DNA from 4 places in the Micromonospora sp. NPDC048842 genome. Region 3 is predicted to be linked to each of the others. Evidence: riboswitches for the same ligand, from Rfam matches in the RefSeq annotation. Region 3 holds a riboswitch; each other region holds the start of a gene.
The links. Region 3 has a riboswitch for cobalamin ahead of AB0C19_RS26180 (prenyltransferase/squalene oxidase repeat-containing protein). Riboswitches for the same ligand answer to the same signal wherever they lie in the genome.
Positions count from the first base shown of each region.

Region 1: it holds a riboswitch for cobalamin, as region 3 does, so the genes downstream of both, AB0C19_RS16995 (ribonucleoside-diphosphate reductase subunit alpha) here and AB0C19_RS26180 (prenyltransferase/squalene oxidase repeat-containing protein) in region 3, are expected to answer to the same signal.
Region 2: it holds a riboswitch for cobalamin, as region 3 does, so the genes downstream of both, AB0C19_RS00040 (acyl-CoA thioesterase) here and AB0C19_RS26180 (prenyltransferase/squalene oxidase repeat-containing protein) in region 3, are expected to answer to the same signal.
Region 4: it holds a riboswitch for cobalamin, as region 3 does, so the genes downstream of both, cobN (cobaltochelatase subunit CobN) here and AB0C19_RS26180 (prenyltransferase/squalene oxidase repeat-containing protein) in region 3, are expected to answer to the same signal.

Region 1 covers NZ_JBEZGK010000010.1:200,648-204,552, reverse strand. Annotated here, with positions in the region: gene AB0C19_RS16995 (ribonucleoside-diphosphate reductase subunit alpha) at 1-2,210, opposite strand, end outside; cobalamin riboswitch at 2,402-2,619, opposite strand; gene AB0C19_RS16990 (enolase C-terminal domain-like protein) at 3,052-3,905, shown strand, end outside.
Region 2 covers NZ_JBEZGK010000001.1:5,547-9,451, forward strand. Annotated here, with positions in the region: gene AB0C19_RS00030 (nucleotidyltransferase domain-containing protein) at 1-283, opposite strand, end outside; gene AB0C19_RS00035 (zinc-dependent alcohol dehydrogenase family protein) at 512-1,504, opposite strand; gene AB0C19_RS00040 (acyl-CoA thioesterase) at 1,614-2,126, opposite strand; cobalamin riboswitch at 2,255-2,469, opposite strand; gene AB0C19_RS00045 (copper resistance protein CopC) at 2,631-3,905, shown strand, end outside.
Region 3 covers NZ_JBEZGK010000023.1:12,777-16,681, forward strand. Annotated here, with positions in the region: gene AB0C19_RS26170 (ABC transporter substrate-binding protein) at 1-103, opposite strand, end outside; gene AB0C19_RS26175 (prenyltransferase/squalene oxidase repeat-containing protein) at 318-1,751, opposite strand; cobalamin riboswitch at 1,856-1,978, opposite strand; cobalamin riboswitch at 2,031-2,160, shown strand; gene AB0C19_RS26180 (prenyltransferase/squalene oxidase repeat-containing protein) at 2,253-3,905, shown strand, end outside.
Region 4 covers NZ_JBEZGK010000016.1:28,554-32,458, forward strand. Annotated here, with positions in the region: gene cobN (cobaltochelatase subunit CobN) at 1-2,252, opposite strand, end outside; cobalamin riboswitch at 2,532-2,661, opposite strand; gene AB0C19_RS22020 (hypothetical protein) at 3,192-3,368, shown strand; gene AB0C19_RS22025 (helix-turn-helix domain-containing protein) at 3,424-3,905, opposite strand, start outside.

The sequences.
Region 1 (3,905 bases), on a different contig from region 3:
GCGGGGCGCGAGCGCAGGTAGTAGGTGGTCTTCAGCCCTGCCTTCCAGGCGTACAGGTACATCGAGGAGAGCTTGCCGATGGTCGGCGCGGCCAGGAACAGGTTCAGCGACTGGGACTGGTCGATGAACGGGGCGCGGGCGGCGGCCAGGTCGATCAGCGCCCGCTGCGGCAGCTCCCACGCGGTGCGGAACAGCTCCCGTACGCCGACCGGAAGCTCGGCGATGTCCTGCACCGACCCCTCCGCCCGCTTGATCGCCGAACGGACCCGCTCGGTCCACAGACCGCGGGCCTTCAGCTCGCGTACCAGAGCGGTGTTGACCTGGAGGAACTCCCCGGACAGGGTCTCTCGCTTGAACAGGTTGGACACCTGCGGCTCGATGCACTCGTAGCACCCGGCGATCGAGGCGATGGTGGCGGTCGGCGCGACCGCCACGAGCAGCGAGTTGCGCAGCCCGTACGCCTCGACCCGCTCACGCAGCGCGTCCCACCGCGCGGTCTGCGTGCCCTCGACACCCCACAGGTCGGGCTGGAGCTGGCCCCGCGCGGCCCGGGTCTGCGGGTACGCCGGGTGCGCGCCGAAGTCGCGCGCCAGGTCGGCGGAGGTCTCCAGCGCCGTCAGGTACAGCTCCTCGCTGATCCGGGTGGACAGCTCCCGGGCGGCCGGCGAGTCGAACGGCAGCCGCAGCGCGAAGAAGGCGTCCTGTAGGCCCATCAGTCCGAGTCCGACCGGCCGCCAGCGGGGGTTGCTCGCCGCCGCCTGCGCGGTCGGGTAGTAGTTGATGTCGATGACGCGGTCGAGGAAGGTCACAGCGGTCCGCACCGTGGCACGCAGCCGATCCCAGTCGATGCCGTCGGCGGTGAGATGGGCGGCGAGGTTCACCGAGCCGAGGTTGCACACGGCGGTCTCGGTGTCACTGGACACCTCGATGATCTCGGTGCAGAGGTTCGACAGGTGCACCACGTTGCCCGGCTCGGCGGTCTGGTTGCAGAGCCGGTTGGCGGCGTCCTTGAAGGTCATCCAGCCGTTGCCGGTCTGGGCGAGGGTCCGCATCATCTTCCCGTACAGCTCCCGTGCCGGGATCTGCCGCACGTAGCGGCCCTGCGCCTCGGCCTCCCGGTACGCGGCGTCGAACCGCTCCCCCCACAGGTCGGGCAACTCGGGCACCTCGTGCGGGTCGAACAGCGACCACAGCTCGTCGGCCTCGACCCGGCGCATGAACTCGTCCGGGATCCAGTTGGCCAGGTTGAGGTTGTGGGCGCGTCGGGCGTCCTCGCCGGTGTTGTCCCGCAGTTGCAGGAACTCCTCGATGTCCGGGTGCCACGGCTCCAGGTAGACGCAGGCCGCGCCCTTGCGGCGGCCACCCTGGTTCACCGCGGCGACGCTCGCGTCCAACGTGCGCAGCCACGGCACGATCCCGTTGGACTGCCCGTTCGTGCCCCGGATCAGCGCTCCCCGGGAGCGGACCCGGGAGTACGCGATGCCGATGCCACCGGCGAACTTGGACAGGTTGGCGACCTGGGCGTACCGCTGGTAGATGGAGTCCAGCTCGTCGAGCGGGGAGTCGACCAGGTAGCAGGAGGACATCTGGGTGTGCCGCGTCCCGGAGTTGAACAAGGTCGGTGAGCTGGGCAGGTAGGCCAGGCTGGACATCAGCCGGTAGAAGCCGACCGCCTCGTCCGCCGTCCGGGCCAGGCCGCAGGCCACCCGCAGCAGCCAGTACTGCGGGGTCTCCAGCACCAGTCGGCTGGTGGGGTGGCGCAGCAGGTAGCGGTCGTACACGGTGCGCAGGCCGAAGTACTCGAACCGGCGGTCGCCGTCGGGGTCGATGGCGTGGTCGAGCGTCGCGGCGTGTGCGGCGACGAACGCGGCGGTGTCGTCACCGATCAGGCCCTCGGCGTGGCCGACCCGGATCGCCGCGCTGAACGAGGTGATGCCCTGTCGACGCACCTCCTTGTCGACGTAGCCGGCCAGCAGCCGCGCGGCGAGGCGTGAGTACTGCGGCTCCTCACCGATCATCTCGGCGGCGGTCTGGATGGACAGCCGGTCCAGTTCGGCAGTGGTCGCGCCGTCGTAGAGGCCGCTGATGGTGCGGGTGGCCACCCGCATCGGATCGACGTCGGCCAGGTCGTCGGCCCACCGCTCGACCGCCCGGACGATCTTGTTCACGTCCACTGGTTCGGTGCCGCCGTCGCGCTTGCGGACCCGCATCGGCGTCCGCCGCAGGATCGCGTCGCCGCTGGCCGGGACTACCTCGGTGACTGTCACCACTCGCTCCTCGGAGTTCGAGACCTGGTGGCCCGGACGCGAGGAGACAGACACCGACGGACGCCACGCCAGCCCGGCGTGGGTCAGGTGGCGTCAGCCGTCCCACGCGGCCTCGGACCGCCGCCCACCCGGATGCGGGTACGCGGCGCGCTGGCAGGTCTTCGGACTCGCGGGCACGACCGGGCTCGCCGGTCTCCTACTGGCCGTCGCTTCCCAGGCCGATTGGTGGCCCAGTGCTGATGACGGCGGTCGTTCCCACTCACCGCTGCGGGACAGTCCCGGATTTCCACCGGGTTCCCTGTTGCCTCGACCGCACTGGATGAGCGGCCGAACCAGCTGCGCTCGACACCATATATAGGGACGCAGTCGTTGTCACACCCCACATGTCGGTCTCGGGCGTGTCGGCGGCTCACTCGGTGACCACCGTCACCACCGCGGCCAACCACCCCACGCCGACCGAAGCCGGGCACCAGAGACCGGACTCTCCGCGCGAGTGTCGACAGTCGACAAAGATTTGATGTATCGGAGCCACGGCACCGCAAAGTGCTCCCATACGTCGACGTCAATGCCTCGGCGCGAGGTGGAACATCCGATCTCCACGCCCCGCCACCCCCGCCACCATCCCCCGTCTACCGGCACGATGGGCGATAAGGCGGAGCGGCTCGGCGACGTAAACATCATACGTCTGCGGGTCAGTGGTGATCGACATCGTTGACGTGCTGGAGCAGCCCTCCGTATACTCCCAGTGATCATCTGATCTTTAGCCTAGCCGGGCGAGGAGCGCATGCCGCAGATCACTGCCGTCACCGTCGAAGACGTCCGCTTCCCCACCTCCCTGACCGCTGACGGGTCAGACGCCATGAACAAGGACGGCGACTACTCGGCGGCTTACGTCGTCCTGCACACCGACGGCGTCGACGGCGCGGGGGCGCCACTCGCGGGGCACGGCCTGACCTTCACCATCGGTCGAGGCAACGACATCGTCGCGGCGGCCGCAGTCCACCAGGCACAGCTTCTGGTGGGCCTGGACGTGGCGACCATGGCAGCGGACATGGGCGCGGTCTACCGCCTCCTCACCTCCGACTCGCAACTGCGCTGGCTCGGCCCGGAAAAGGGCGTCGTCCACCTGTCCCTGGCGGCCGTGTTGAACGCGTCATGGGACCTGGTCGCCCGGGTCGCCGACAAGCCGCTGTGGCGGCTGCTCGTCGACATGTCCCCCGAGCAACTCGTCGACATCGCGGACCTGCGCTACCTGTCCGACGCGCTGACCCGCGACGAGGCACTGGCCATCCTGCGGGCCAAGGAGGGCACGAAGGCCGCCCGCCTCGCCGAGCTCGACCGCACCGGCTACCCCGCCTACACCACCTCCGCGGGTTGGCTCGGCTACGGCGACGACAAGCTGCGCCGACTGTGCCAGGAGGCGGTGGACACCGGCTACGGCTACGTCAAGCTCAAGGTGGGCGCAAACCTCGACGACGACATCCGCCGATGCGCTATCGCGCGCGAGATCCTCGGGCCGGATCGCAACCTGATGATCGACGCCAACCAGGTGTGGGACGTCGGTCAGGCCATCGACTGGGTCACCGCCCTCGCCCAGTTCACGCCACTGTGGATCGAGGAGCCGACCAGCCCCGACGA
Region 2 (3,905 bases), on a different contig from region 3:
CCCCGTCGACGGTGATTCTCTCGACCAGCGGGGACCAGAGCACCTCCAGGACTGTCGGGTTGCCCTGCAGGGCCAGGACGCAGAAGCGTTCGAACTCCCAGGAGAACTGCTCCACCGCCGGACCGTCGAGGTGAGTGGGCGGCTTGTCGAGGTGCCAGAACGCCCGCGTGGGCGCTACATAGACGCCACGCCGGTCGTAGTCGGAGTCCCGGTCATGCAGCCCGTACGCCCGCGACCCGACCACAACGGCGAGAACCGTATGCCGCTCAACAAGATCGATCACGCCCGGGACGCTACCCAACCACCGCCCCGCACGCGCCACCCTTTTCGAGCACTCCGCGTCCGTGAGGTTCGGCTCTTCGACGAAGAAGTGCTCATGGTGGTCCGGCCAACCTGCGACCCAGGCCCGTACTCGTCGCCGTAGAGCACGAATCTCGGCATGGGCAGACGTCACCGGAGCGACAACCAGGATCCCAGTGCTGACCCCTTCGGTGTGAACGAACGGCTCGGCTCAACCAGGGACGTCCACGACGACCTTGCCCTCGGCGGTGCCGTCGGCGACCAGCCGATGGGCGTCCATGACCCTGTCGAGCGTGAACGTGCGCGGATCCAGTCGCGGGCGCAACGCACCAGCGTCGGCCAGCGTCGCGATCTCGCGCAGGATGTCGCCGTGGTGTTCGCGGCCGCGCCCGGTGAGCATCGGCAGCAGGGTGAACACGCCGGAGTAGGTCGCGCCTCGGAACGACAGCGGGGCGAGCGAGTGTGAGCCCCAGCCCAGCGCGCTGACGACGTGCCCGTGGTAGGTGCGTACCGCCGCGAACGACGCGTCGAGCGTCGCGCCGCCGACGTTGTCCATCACGATGTCGAAGCCCTCGCCGCCGGTGTACCTCTCGACGTACTCCTCGACCTTGCTCGCTGTGTAGTCGATCGGCACCGCGCCCAGACTCTCGATCACCCGCAGGCTCGCCGGCCCGCCAGTGGCATACGCCTCGGCGCCTCTCGCCTGGGCAAGCTGCACGCCCACGTGTCCGACACCGCCGGCACCGCCGTGCACCAGGACCTTCTGCCCGGCGCGGACTCCGGCCCGGTCGACCAACCCCTCCCAGGAGGTGACCGCCGCCAGGGGCAACGCGGCGGCCTCCCGCATCGAGAGGCTCCTCGGCTTGTGGGCCAGCAGTCGAGCGTCCACGGCGGCGTACTCGGCCAGCGAGCCCTGGAGGTCGCCGACGCCCCCGCACAGCCCGTACACCTCGTCTCCCGGCTCGAAGCCGGTCACGTCCGCGGCGACCGCCGCGACGACGCCGGCGAGGTCCAGGCCGAGCACCGCAGGCAGCTCGACGCGCGCGTGCGCGGCCTTACCTGCCTGGATCTTCGTGTCGAGCGGGTTGACCCCGCTGGCGATTACCCGCACCAGCACCTGCCCGCGCCCGGGGATGGGTTGATCGATCTCCTCGACCGTCAGCGGAACGTCGAACTCCCGCAGCACCGCAGCGCGCATAACCATCCACACTCTCCGTGATCGAGGCTTCACGTGGACGCTATCCGACCGGATAGGCGGCGGGGCGGGTTCCTCGGACCGCGCCAGCGCCGCAACGGGCGGGCCCGAGCGCGGGTCAGTCGTCTTCGGCGCCGTCGAGCAGCGCGCGTCGCAGCGCCAGTCGGTGCTTCCGACGGATCTCCGCCTCCCGGTACCGTCGCCGGTCTCCGTCGGTCTCCGGTAGCAGCGGTGGCACCGTCCGAGGCTGGCCGTCGTCGTCGATGGCGACCATGACCAGGTGGGCGGTGGCCACGTCGGTGGGCGGCACCGCCCGGTCCCACCGGTCGGCGGTCACCTTGACGGCCACCTCCATCGAGCTGCGGCCGGCCCAGGTGATCCGGGCATCGACGTGCACCACGTCACCGACCCGCACCGCGCGGAGGAACGCCGTCTCGTCGATGGCGGCGGTCACCGCCGGCCCGTCGGAGTGCCGGGCTGCGACCACACCGGCGACGGAGTCGATGAGGTTGAGGATCCGGCCGCCGTGCACCGTACCCATCAGGTTGGTGTGGTGCTGGTCCATGATCTGCGAAAGGGTCAGGTGCGACGCCGACGGCGCGCGGCCGGCGATGGTGGTGGTGTCGTGCACAGCGGTAGTCCGTCCCTCGGGAAACCACACCGCCGGGTCACGGACACGCTGACGAGGACCTGGCCGTGCACCACACGCGCGGCCCGTCACCCGCTCAGCCCACCCGCGAGACCGACGGCAGCGCACACGGTTGTGTACGCGGCGCCGGCAGGTCTTCGGACTCGCGGGCCTGACCGGTCGCGCCGGTCGCCTACTGGCCGTCGCTTCCCAGGCCACTGGCCCAGTGCTGATGACGGCGGTCGTTCCCACTCACCGCTGCGGGGCAGCCCCGGATTTTCACCGGGTTCCCTCTTACGACGCCCCGCCGGTCACGACGGGGCGAACCAGCGCCGTCGGCGAGCATAGCTGGCCAGGGAATGTGTCCACCCGGGGCGTCCTGCCGCGGCGACGGATGACCTGATCGTCAACTTTTGCCATCTGAGGAAGAAGATCGTCAGCTCTTGAAAAAAGTCTCGCGAGGGTGAGGATATCCAGATGCGTCGTCTCCCCCAGACTTGCGGGCGGGTGGTCTCTGGCCTCCTCGCGTTCCTCCTCGCCTCGGCTGTCGCTCTCCTCGCGTCCGCCCAACCCGCCGCAGCGCACGGGACCCTCGCCATGTCCACACCGGCGAGCGGCGCCACAGTGCGCGAGCCGTTGACGGAGGTGCGGCTCTACTTCACCGAGAAGGCCGCCGCCAACGCGTTCTTCACGATCACCGCCCCGGGCGGCGTCCGTGTCGACAACGGCTGGTCGTATGGGGAGCCGAAGCCACTGGACAAGCCGGTACGCGAGTACTTCCTGGTCAATGGGCAGTTCGAGCCACGGGAGTACACGACGGGGTTCCCCGCGGTGGTGTCCGTCGCCCACCTGCCCGCCAAGGGCCAGTACTCGGTGAGCTACCTGTCGGTCGCCTCGGACGGCGACACCGTGCGGGGCACCCTGACCTTCCGCTACGACGGGCGGGTGACGGCAGCGCCGAAGGGGTGGAGCCCGCCGTCGACCCAACCGGACCCGGCTCTGGTGGCCGCCACCGAGCAGCACAACTCGTCCGGGCAGGCCTCGGCGGTGCCGACCACCGCGGACGATCCGTCGACCCCGCCGGCTGCGGCGGCCCCGTCGACCGGGTCGACCGAGGAGAGCGGTCCCGGGGCACTGGTCTGGGCCGGCTGGGCGGCGGCGGTCGCGGCGGTCGGGGCGGTGGCCGGGTTCGTCGTCTGGCGTCGCCGATCCGCCGGCACACCCACCGGCCGGGGCCGTACCTCGGCGGCGACCTCCGGTCGACGCGGCGGTGGCGCCCGTGCCACGAACAGGGCCGGCGCTGGCAGGACCGTCGGCGGCAAAGCTGCCGGGGACAAGACCGTCGGGGGCAGGGCCGGCGCTGGCAAGACCGTCGGGGGCAAGACCGGCGCGGCGACCGGCGTCGTCGCGCGTACCGCGAGCGACAAGCGGCGGCCCGCCACAGTGCCGGCGGCGCGCAAGGGCGACACGGTCGTCACGGCCCGCGCGGGCGTTGCTGTCGATCCGACGCCTACCGATCAGGTGACCGAGGCCCTCGCCAGCACGGACGGCGAGGCGACGGTCGACACCGGATCACGGCCCGACACGGACCTCGCCGCCGCGACGCCTGGGTCCCGGTTGAGCAACACCCACCTGGCGCTGCTCGTCGGCGGGCTGGTGATCGCTCTGCTGGCCGGGTTCGGGTTGGCCCGTATCGGCACCGCCGACGAGAGTCCGGCGACCGGCAATTCACGACCGTCGGCCGGTGGACCGTCCGACTCGGGGCAGGTGGGCTCGGCGACC
Region 3 (3,905 bases):
CGCCGGCTGAGCCGTCGGGGTTGGCAGGGGCCGAGCACCCGGCGAGGACGAGCATCCCCGCCGCCGCGGTCGACGCCACGAGGCGTCGGAAGGTCGGACGCATCCGGGTCACAGAGGGCTCCTGTGGTGTGGGGAGGATCGTTTGTCGGGTGGGCGCGGCGCCGCAACCGTTGATCATCACGGTGACACAGTTGCAAGTCTTTGGCAATTACCAGAGACATGCAGCATGTCGCTGATCAACAACCGACCATCAGTCGGGCGGGTGGCCAGCGGCGGCGGGTGAGCCGCCGCCGGCCACGTCAGCGCCCGGACGACAATCAGACCCCGTAGCGCAGGTAGATGGTGTCGCCCACTGTCACTGTCGTGCCACGGGTCGCGGTGGCCGGGGTCCCCCCGTCCCTGGACACCTTCCAGGTGGAGGAGCCGCTGTTGGCCAGGCCGTTGATCGAGGTGATGGTGCCGGTGCCGCTGGTCGGGTTGAGGGCGGTGACGCAGCCGCTGGGGGCGGCTGCGCTGATGGCGGCGTCCAGCACGGTGCCGAGGGTGGTGGTGGCGGCGGTCGGCGTCAGCGTGACCGCGCACGGCTTGATGCTGCCGCTGCCATTGTCAATGATCACGGCGAGCCGGGTGGCGGTGCCGGCGGTGAATCCGCTCGCCGCGACCCAGGTGGGCGCGCCGGCGGTGACCGGGGTCGGGGGAGCGGCGGTGTAGCCCGCGCCGGCCAGGGCCCGCACCGCGTCGATGGAGGCGTACGCCGACGGCGTGGTGTTTGTGGTCAGGTACTTGAAACCGCCGCCGGTCAGCTGCTGGGCCCGCAGGAAGTCGATAGGGGTCTTGCCGGCGGTGGTGGTGAAATCGGAGCCCTGGCTGGGAATGCCGCAGGCGTTGAGCCCGGAGACGGCCCACGCGTTGGAGTCGGTGTTGACACCGAACATCGAGGTGAAGGCGCCCGAGGCGTTGACGAGCTTGCCCTTGAGGAAGTTCTTCGCCTGCACGACGTCGGTGTCGGTGTTGGGGACACCGGCGACGCAGAGGGCGGCCATCGCGGCGCCGGTCATGTCGATGTCGCTGGCGGCGGCGAGTTGGCTGGGGTTGCCCTCGGCCTGGGTGAAGGTCCAGCCGCCGTCGTTGTGCTGGTTGTTGCGGATCCGGGTGACCGACAGGTTGAGGAGCGCCTGCGGTACGCGGGCGGCACCGGCCTGGGTCTTCGCGCCGGCCAGGGCGAGGGTGGCGAATACGGTGCCGTTGACGTTGGCCGGCGGGCCGTAGTAGCCGGCCGAGCCGGTCTGCCAGTAGGCGATGGTGTCGGCGATCAGGTTGCGGGCGGGGGAGACGCGAGCGGGGTCGATGCCGGCGGCATAGGCGTTCAGGACACCGCGCTCGTAGTCGGTGACGACAGGGGAGGTGCTCGGCCAGGACGCGGCGGAGAGTTGGTTGCGGTACACGGTGCGGGCGTTCTTTGTCGTGTCGCCGGAGGGGTAGACGTCCACCGCCGCGACACCGGCGGGGGCGAACGCGCTGAATACCCACTCGTTCGACAGCCCGCCGCTGGCGTAGCTGCCGTCGGCTGCCTGGAGGGTGCGCAGGTAGGCGACGCCGTTGGTCTTGGCGGTGGCGATCTGCGCCGCCGTCGAGGTCGCGGCGGCCGGTGCGGCACCGGTCGCGACAGCGACGACAGTGGCGATCAACGCGGCGGCGGGAACCGTCGCGAGACGTCTCCGGCGACTGCCGGAGGAAAGGCGCGAGGACATCGGGTCTCCTTGGGGGTACGGGGCACGACTGCCTCGACCCGGGGCCCAACGGGAGAGCCGGCGGAGCGGGGCGGGCCGGCCGCAGGACGCGTGGGACGGATACCGCAGGTGCTGCGTCACCACGTGGGTAGTCGGGCTCGGGACGGCCAACCGTCCTCACCGTTGCGCGTCAGCCCCGGATTTCCACCGGGTTCCCCCACGCGATGACGCGGTCACCGTATGGGAGGAAGTCCCTACCGCGCGCTGTTAGGTACATGACACGTTCTCGCGTTGACGGGGTGGTTGCTGCTGTGGTCCGATGACCGCGATCCAGCAGTCAGGGGAAGCCGGTCAAAGTCCGGCGCTGGCCCGCAGCCGTAGGTCCCAATCGGGACGAGTCGGATTACCTGGCTGGATAGAGCACCGCAGCGCCGTCGAGGTACACGGCGCGGAGCCAGATTTCCGGGACTTGTCCTCGGGGTCCGCGTCCGCGCCTGCGCCGCTACCCCTGAGAGAGTCGCCATGTCCCCACTGGTCAGTCGAACGTCGCGGACTCCCGCGCCGTGGTTGGCGCTCGTCGCCGCGGTGCTGCTCGGCGCGTTGGCGCTCGTGGTGCCGACCCGTGCGGCGCTCGCCGATCCGCTGGAGGCGTGCACCCCCACCCAGGGCGCGATCGTGGTGGTCGACTTCGGGGCGTGGGGTGGGCCGCTGCTGCGGGGCTGCGACGCCGCCCCGACCACCGGTCTGGACCTGCTGCACGAGGCGGGCTTCACCACGACCGGCACCGCCCATGACGGGCCCGGGTTCATCTGCCGGATCGGCTCACCCGCCTTCGACGCCGGCGCCGAACGCCCGACGCCGGCCGACGAGGCGTGCCAGTTGACCCCGCCAGCGACGGCCTACTGGTCCTACTGGATCGCCCCGGCCGGGCAGGACCACTGGACCTACAGTCCACTCGGGGCGATGGCGCAGCGACCGGGGCCGGGCGAGGTCGAGGCGTGGGTCTTCGGCGGCACCGACATCGGCGGCTCCACCGGGGCGCCGAGCTTCACCCCCGCGTCGGTGCGCGCGAGCGGCCCGACCCCGAGCGCGACAGCGACCCCGACAGCGACCCCGACGGGGACACCCGAACCGGCGCGGCCGACGGAAGCCCAGGTCAAGGCCGTCGCGAGCTACCTGGTGGGGCAGTTGACCGATGGCGACCACGTCGACAACTGGGGTGTCGACTACCACCGGACCATCGCCGTCGCCACAGCGCTGGCCGGGACCGGCGGTCAGGCTCAGACCCTGACGAAGGTCGTCGACTACCTCCGGACGCACGTCGACGCCGCGATCTTCCCCAACGGTGACACCGCCGCGCCGCACGCCGGTAACGTCGCCGACCTCGCGCTCCTCGCCACGATCATCGGCGGCGACCCCCGTGCGTTCGGCGGCCGGGATCTGATCGCCACGCTCACCGACCACGTCTGCGCCGCGACCGACATCGCCGCTGGCTGTGCCGCTGCCGGTGACTTCGCCGGATCCGCCGGCCCGATGAGCCACGCGAGCGCGCTGCTCGCGCTCAAGCGGGCCGGCGTCACCCCGCCCGCCGCGACCGTCTCCCGGCTGACAGCGCAGCAGTGTGCGACCGGCGCCTTCGCCGGCGGATGGCTCAGCCCGACCGATGCCTGTGATCCGGACCTCGCCGCCACGGCCCTGGCCGTCCTGGCGCTGCACACACTCGGCGGGCACGACGCGGCGCTGAATTCGGCAAAGGCGTTCCTGTCCGGCGCGCAGGAGCCCGACGGCGGCTACCAGCCGTACGCCGGCGCGGGGGTCACCGACACCTACTCCACCGGGTACGCCGCGCAGGCCCTCGCCGTGCTGGGCCTCGCCGACCGGGCCGCTACCGCCACCGGCCTGCTGGTCGGCCGGATCACCACCGGCGGTGGGCTCAGCCCCGACCCGAGCAACCCGGACGCCGACCTGGCCGCCACGACCGGTGCCGCGCTCGCGCTGGCCGGCAAGAACCTGGCCAGCCTGGGTGCGCCGCCACCGCCGGCCGGGCCGCGACCCGACCTGGTCAAGGGGGTGTCCTACCTCGTCGCGTCGACCAACCTGATCGACGGCAGGTACTACGAGTCGTTCCCCGGCTTCCCCGACTTCGGGTTGAGCATCGACGGCGCCTACGCCCTG
Region 4 (3,905 bases), on a different contig from region 3:
ATGCCGATGACCAGCCGCCGCGCGAGGGCCTCGATGAGGTCGATCGCGTCGGCGGCGGTGCCGGCCGGCCCGTCCACCACGTCGGTCAGCGCCGCGGGCAACGCCAGCCGTTGTCCCGGTGACGCGAGCAGTTCCTGCTCGTCGAGGGAGTACGCGACGGCGAGTGCCTGTCGCAGGCCGGGCAGGGCCCGGGCGCCGCCCCAGATCTGCGGGGCGCGCAGCACCGCCAGGACCAGGTTGACCCGGGGTTCGCCGGTGGGAGCGTCGGCGAGGATGTGCAGCCCGTCGCGGATCTGGACGTCCTTGACCTCGCACAGGTACCCGTCGAGGTGCAGCACGAAGTCGTCGAAGTCGTCCGCGTCGGGCATCGCCTCGGCGTGCAGGTCGTGGTGCAGTTCGGCGGCGCGCACCAGGTCCCAGATCTGGGCTCGCACTGTGGGCACCTTGGCCGGGTCGAGGGCCTGCACTGTCGCGTACTCGTCGAGCAGTTGTTCCAGTTTGGCCAGGTCGCCGTAGGTCTCGGCACGGGCCATCGGCGGGACCAGGTGGTCGACGACCACGGCGTGCGCCCGCCGCTTGGCCTGGGTGCCCTCGCCGGGGTCGTTGACGATGAACGGGTACACCAGCGGCAGGTCGCCGAGGACCGCGTCGGGCGCACAGCCGGCGGCCAGACCGAGGCCCTTGCCGGGCAGCCACTCCAGGGTGCCGTGCTTGCCCAGGTGCACCACGGCGTCCGCGCCGAAGCCGCCGTCCGCGGCCGGCGAGGCCAGCCAGCGGTACGCGGCCAGGTAGTGGTGACTCGGCGGCAGGTCCGGGTCGTGGTAGATGGCGATCGGGTTCTCCCCGAAGCCGCGGGGTGGCTGGATCAGCAGCACCACGTTGCCGAAGCGCAGCCCGGCGAGCACGATGTCGCCGCCCTCGGTGTACAGCTCGCCCGGTGGCTCACCCCAGTGCTCCCGCATCCGCTCGCGCAGCTCGGCCGGGACCTGGTCGAACCAGCGCCGGTACGTCGGCCCCGGTATCCGGGCCTCGGCGGCGGCCAACTGCTCCGGGGTGAGCCACTCCACGTCGTGACCACCGGCGGCGATCAGCGCGTGGATCAGCGCGTCGCCGTCGTCCGGCGGTGGCGTGTCACCCAGGTCGTAGCCGGCCTCGGCCAGCGCGGCGAACAGCCGGACCGCCGAGGCCGGGGTGTCCAACCCGACGGCGTTACCGACCCGGGAGTGCTTGGTGGGGTACGAGCTGAGCACCACGGCGACGCGCTTGTCGGCGTGCGGCACGTACCGCAGCCGGGCGTGGCGCACCGCGATCCCGGCGACCCGGGCGGCCCGCTCGGGGTCGGCGGCGTAGACCGAGAGGCCGTCGGCGTCGATCTGCTTGAACGAGAACGGCACTGTGACGATCCGGCCGTCGAACTCGGGGATGGCCACCTGCATGGCGGCGTCCAGGGGGGACAGACCGGCGTCGCTGTCGGCCCACTGCGCGCGGGTGCTGGTGAGGCAGAGGGCCTGGATGACCGGCACGTCCAGGGCGGCCAGGGCGCCCACGTCCCAGGCGTCCTCGTCGCCGCCACCGGAGGCGTCGGCGGCGACCGCGCCGCCGGCCGCGAGGACCGTGACCAGCAGCGCGTCACAGCGGGCGAAGAGCCCGAGTGGGCCGGTGCCCGCGGTCAGCCCGCGCAGCGAGCCGCAGAAGATCGGCAGCGGGTTGCCGCCAGCTCTGTGGACCGCGTCCGCGAGCACGTCGACGAAGTCGGTGTTGCCGGCCAGCGCATGCGCCCGGTAGAAGACGATCCCCACTGTGGGCCGGTCCGGAGCGGCGGGGTGTTCGCCGTGTACCCCGTACGCAGGGGTGGGCGTGGGTGCGGCGAACCCCTCGCCGGTGAGCAGCACCGTGTCGGAGAGGAACCGGGCCAACTGCCCGAGGTTGTCCGGGCCGCCCTCCGTCAGATACGCCAGCGACTGGCTGACGACCCCGGATGGCACTGTGGAGATGGCCATCAGCTCCGCGTCGGGTAGCGCCTCACCGCCGAGGACCACCGTCGGCACGCCGGTGGCGAGCACCGCAGCGAGGCCGTCCGGCCACGCCTGCCGACCGCCGAGCAGGCGTACGACGACGAGGGCGACCTCGTCGAGCAGGGCGGGCACCTCCTCGGCGGTAACTCGGGCGGGGTTGGCCAACCGGTAGTCGGCGCCGCTGGCGCGGGCGGCCAGCAGGTCGGTGTCGGCGGTGGACAGCAGCAGGATGCGCACGGCAGGCTCCGGAAAGTGACGCCCTGGGCCCTCACTGAGGCGACCGGGGCGATACGGGTGGGTACGGCGTCAGCCGGTACGACGGCCCGAGCGAACGGCGCACCGACGCATGGGTCGGGGCCGGTCAGCGCCGGGCGATCAGCTCAGCGGTGCCGGTGGCCGGTGCCCTTGGAATGCACTGCCTGGAGCGCGATACGACGATAATCGTCGATGAATGAGACGCCGTGCGTCATCGGGTCCTCCTCGGGTGTCCACGCCCTGGGGTACGTCCGACGGCCGAAGTATCCTGGCTTCCGGATCGACGCTCTCCCCCGGCCTTCCAACCGCAGACACACGGCCGTGACTCACGAGGGGGGATCGCTCCCCGGTGACAGTGGCGGGACCGCGTCGGAATCGCACCGACTTCCTTCACTGCCGTCAGGCCGCGAATGCTGCCACACCGCCGCGTCGCCGGTCAACGCGGACCCCGCCGTCGCACGCCCGTTCTCACCACATTGACCTGCGGAAATATCGGCGCGCGAGGTTGTCGTCCGCCGCTGCGGCGGGCTGCTGGGCTGGTTGGTCGTTGGCGGCGTGGTCCCCTGCCGGGGGCAGTGCGGGTGCGACGCCCTTTGGAGCTGATGTCGTGGACGATTCAGTCCGCCCCGGTCAGCCCTGGGCTACTCGTGCCCAAATCGGCGCGGGTGGCGGGTCAGCGACAGCCAGCCGAGAAGACGGCTGTGCATCATGGCAAGGTCGGGACGACCGGCGTCTACGACGAGCCCGTTCGCGCCAACGTGCTTTGATCGATGACCGGCTCTGCGTTGTTCAGCACTACCTACCGCAGATGCGGGGCGTCGACTGCCCGGCGACGGTCATCGAGCGCAGCACTGACCCCTCCGGCCTCTCCCCGATATTCGACGAGATGTTCAGCTCGCTCTGGGATCGCAGCCGCCAGCTATGACCGACCACGCCCGCCTCCTCCCCCTCGCACAGGAGGCCGTCGACCTGGCGCAGAACCTCATGCTGACACTCCAGCCCGGCGCGCTGACCTTCAAGGGTGACTGCGATGCTTCTACCCGCCGCCGGCACATCTGCGCCGGCCGGAGGACGGCCTCGGCCGTCGAGGGCGCCTGATCCAGGCCCTCCCGGTACCGAGTGCGGGCAGCATGGGCCGACACGCCGGGTCCCGTCAGAACGATAAGGCCCCGGCCACCAGCGTCCGGGCCGCATCCGTCCACCAGTAGAGGACCTCCCGGCCCGACCTGCGCTTCTGGAGCAGACCGGCATCCGTCAGCACGCGCAGGTGACCACCGACGGTACCGAGCGGCAGCCCGGTCGCGGCGACCACGGCCGTGGTGCTGATCGGCTCAGCCGCCTGCACCAGAATCGTGCTCCGTGCGTTTCCGAGCAGGCGGCGCAGTGGATCCGGGGTGGTGAGAGCCGCCTCCGTGAAGACCCCGGTCACCGGGTAGACGATCCCGAAGCGGTCGGGCAACCTCCAGGAGATCCAGCCTCCCCGGCAGTGGGCCGCGAAGAACGTCAGCGTCCCGCCGCGCACGTCGGACGGTGGGTAGGGCCGCTCCTCGACCTGCAGCCGGCCGTTGCCCAGCCAGCGCATGCCCGGCCGCATGTCGTTGATGACCCCGGACCATCCGTCCCGGCCCAGCCGGG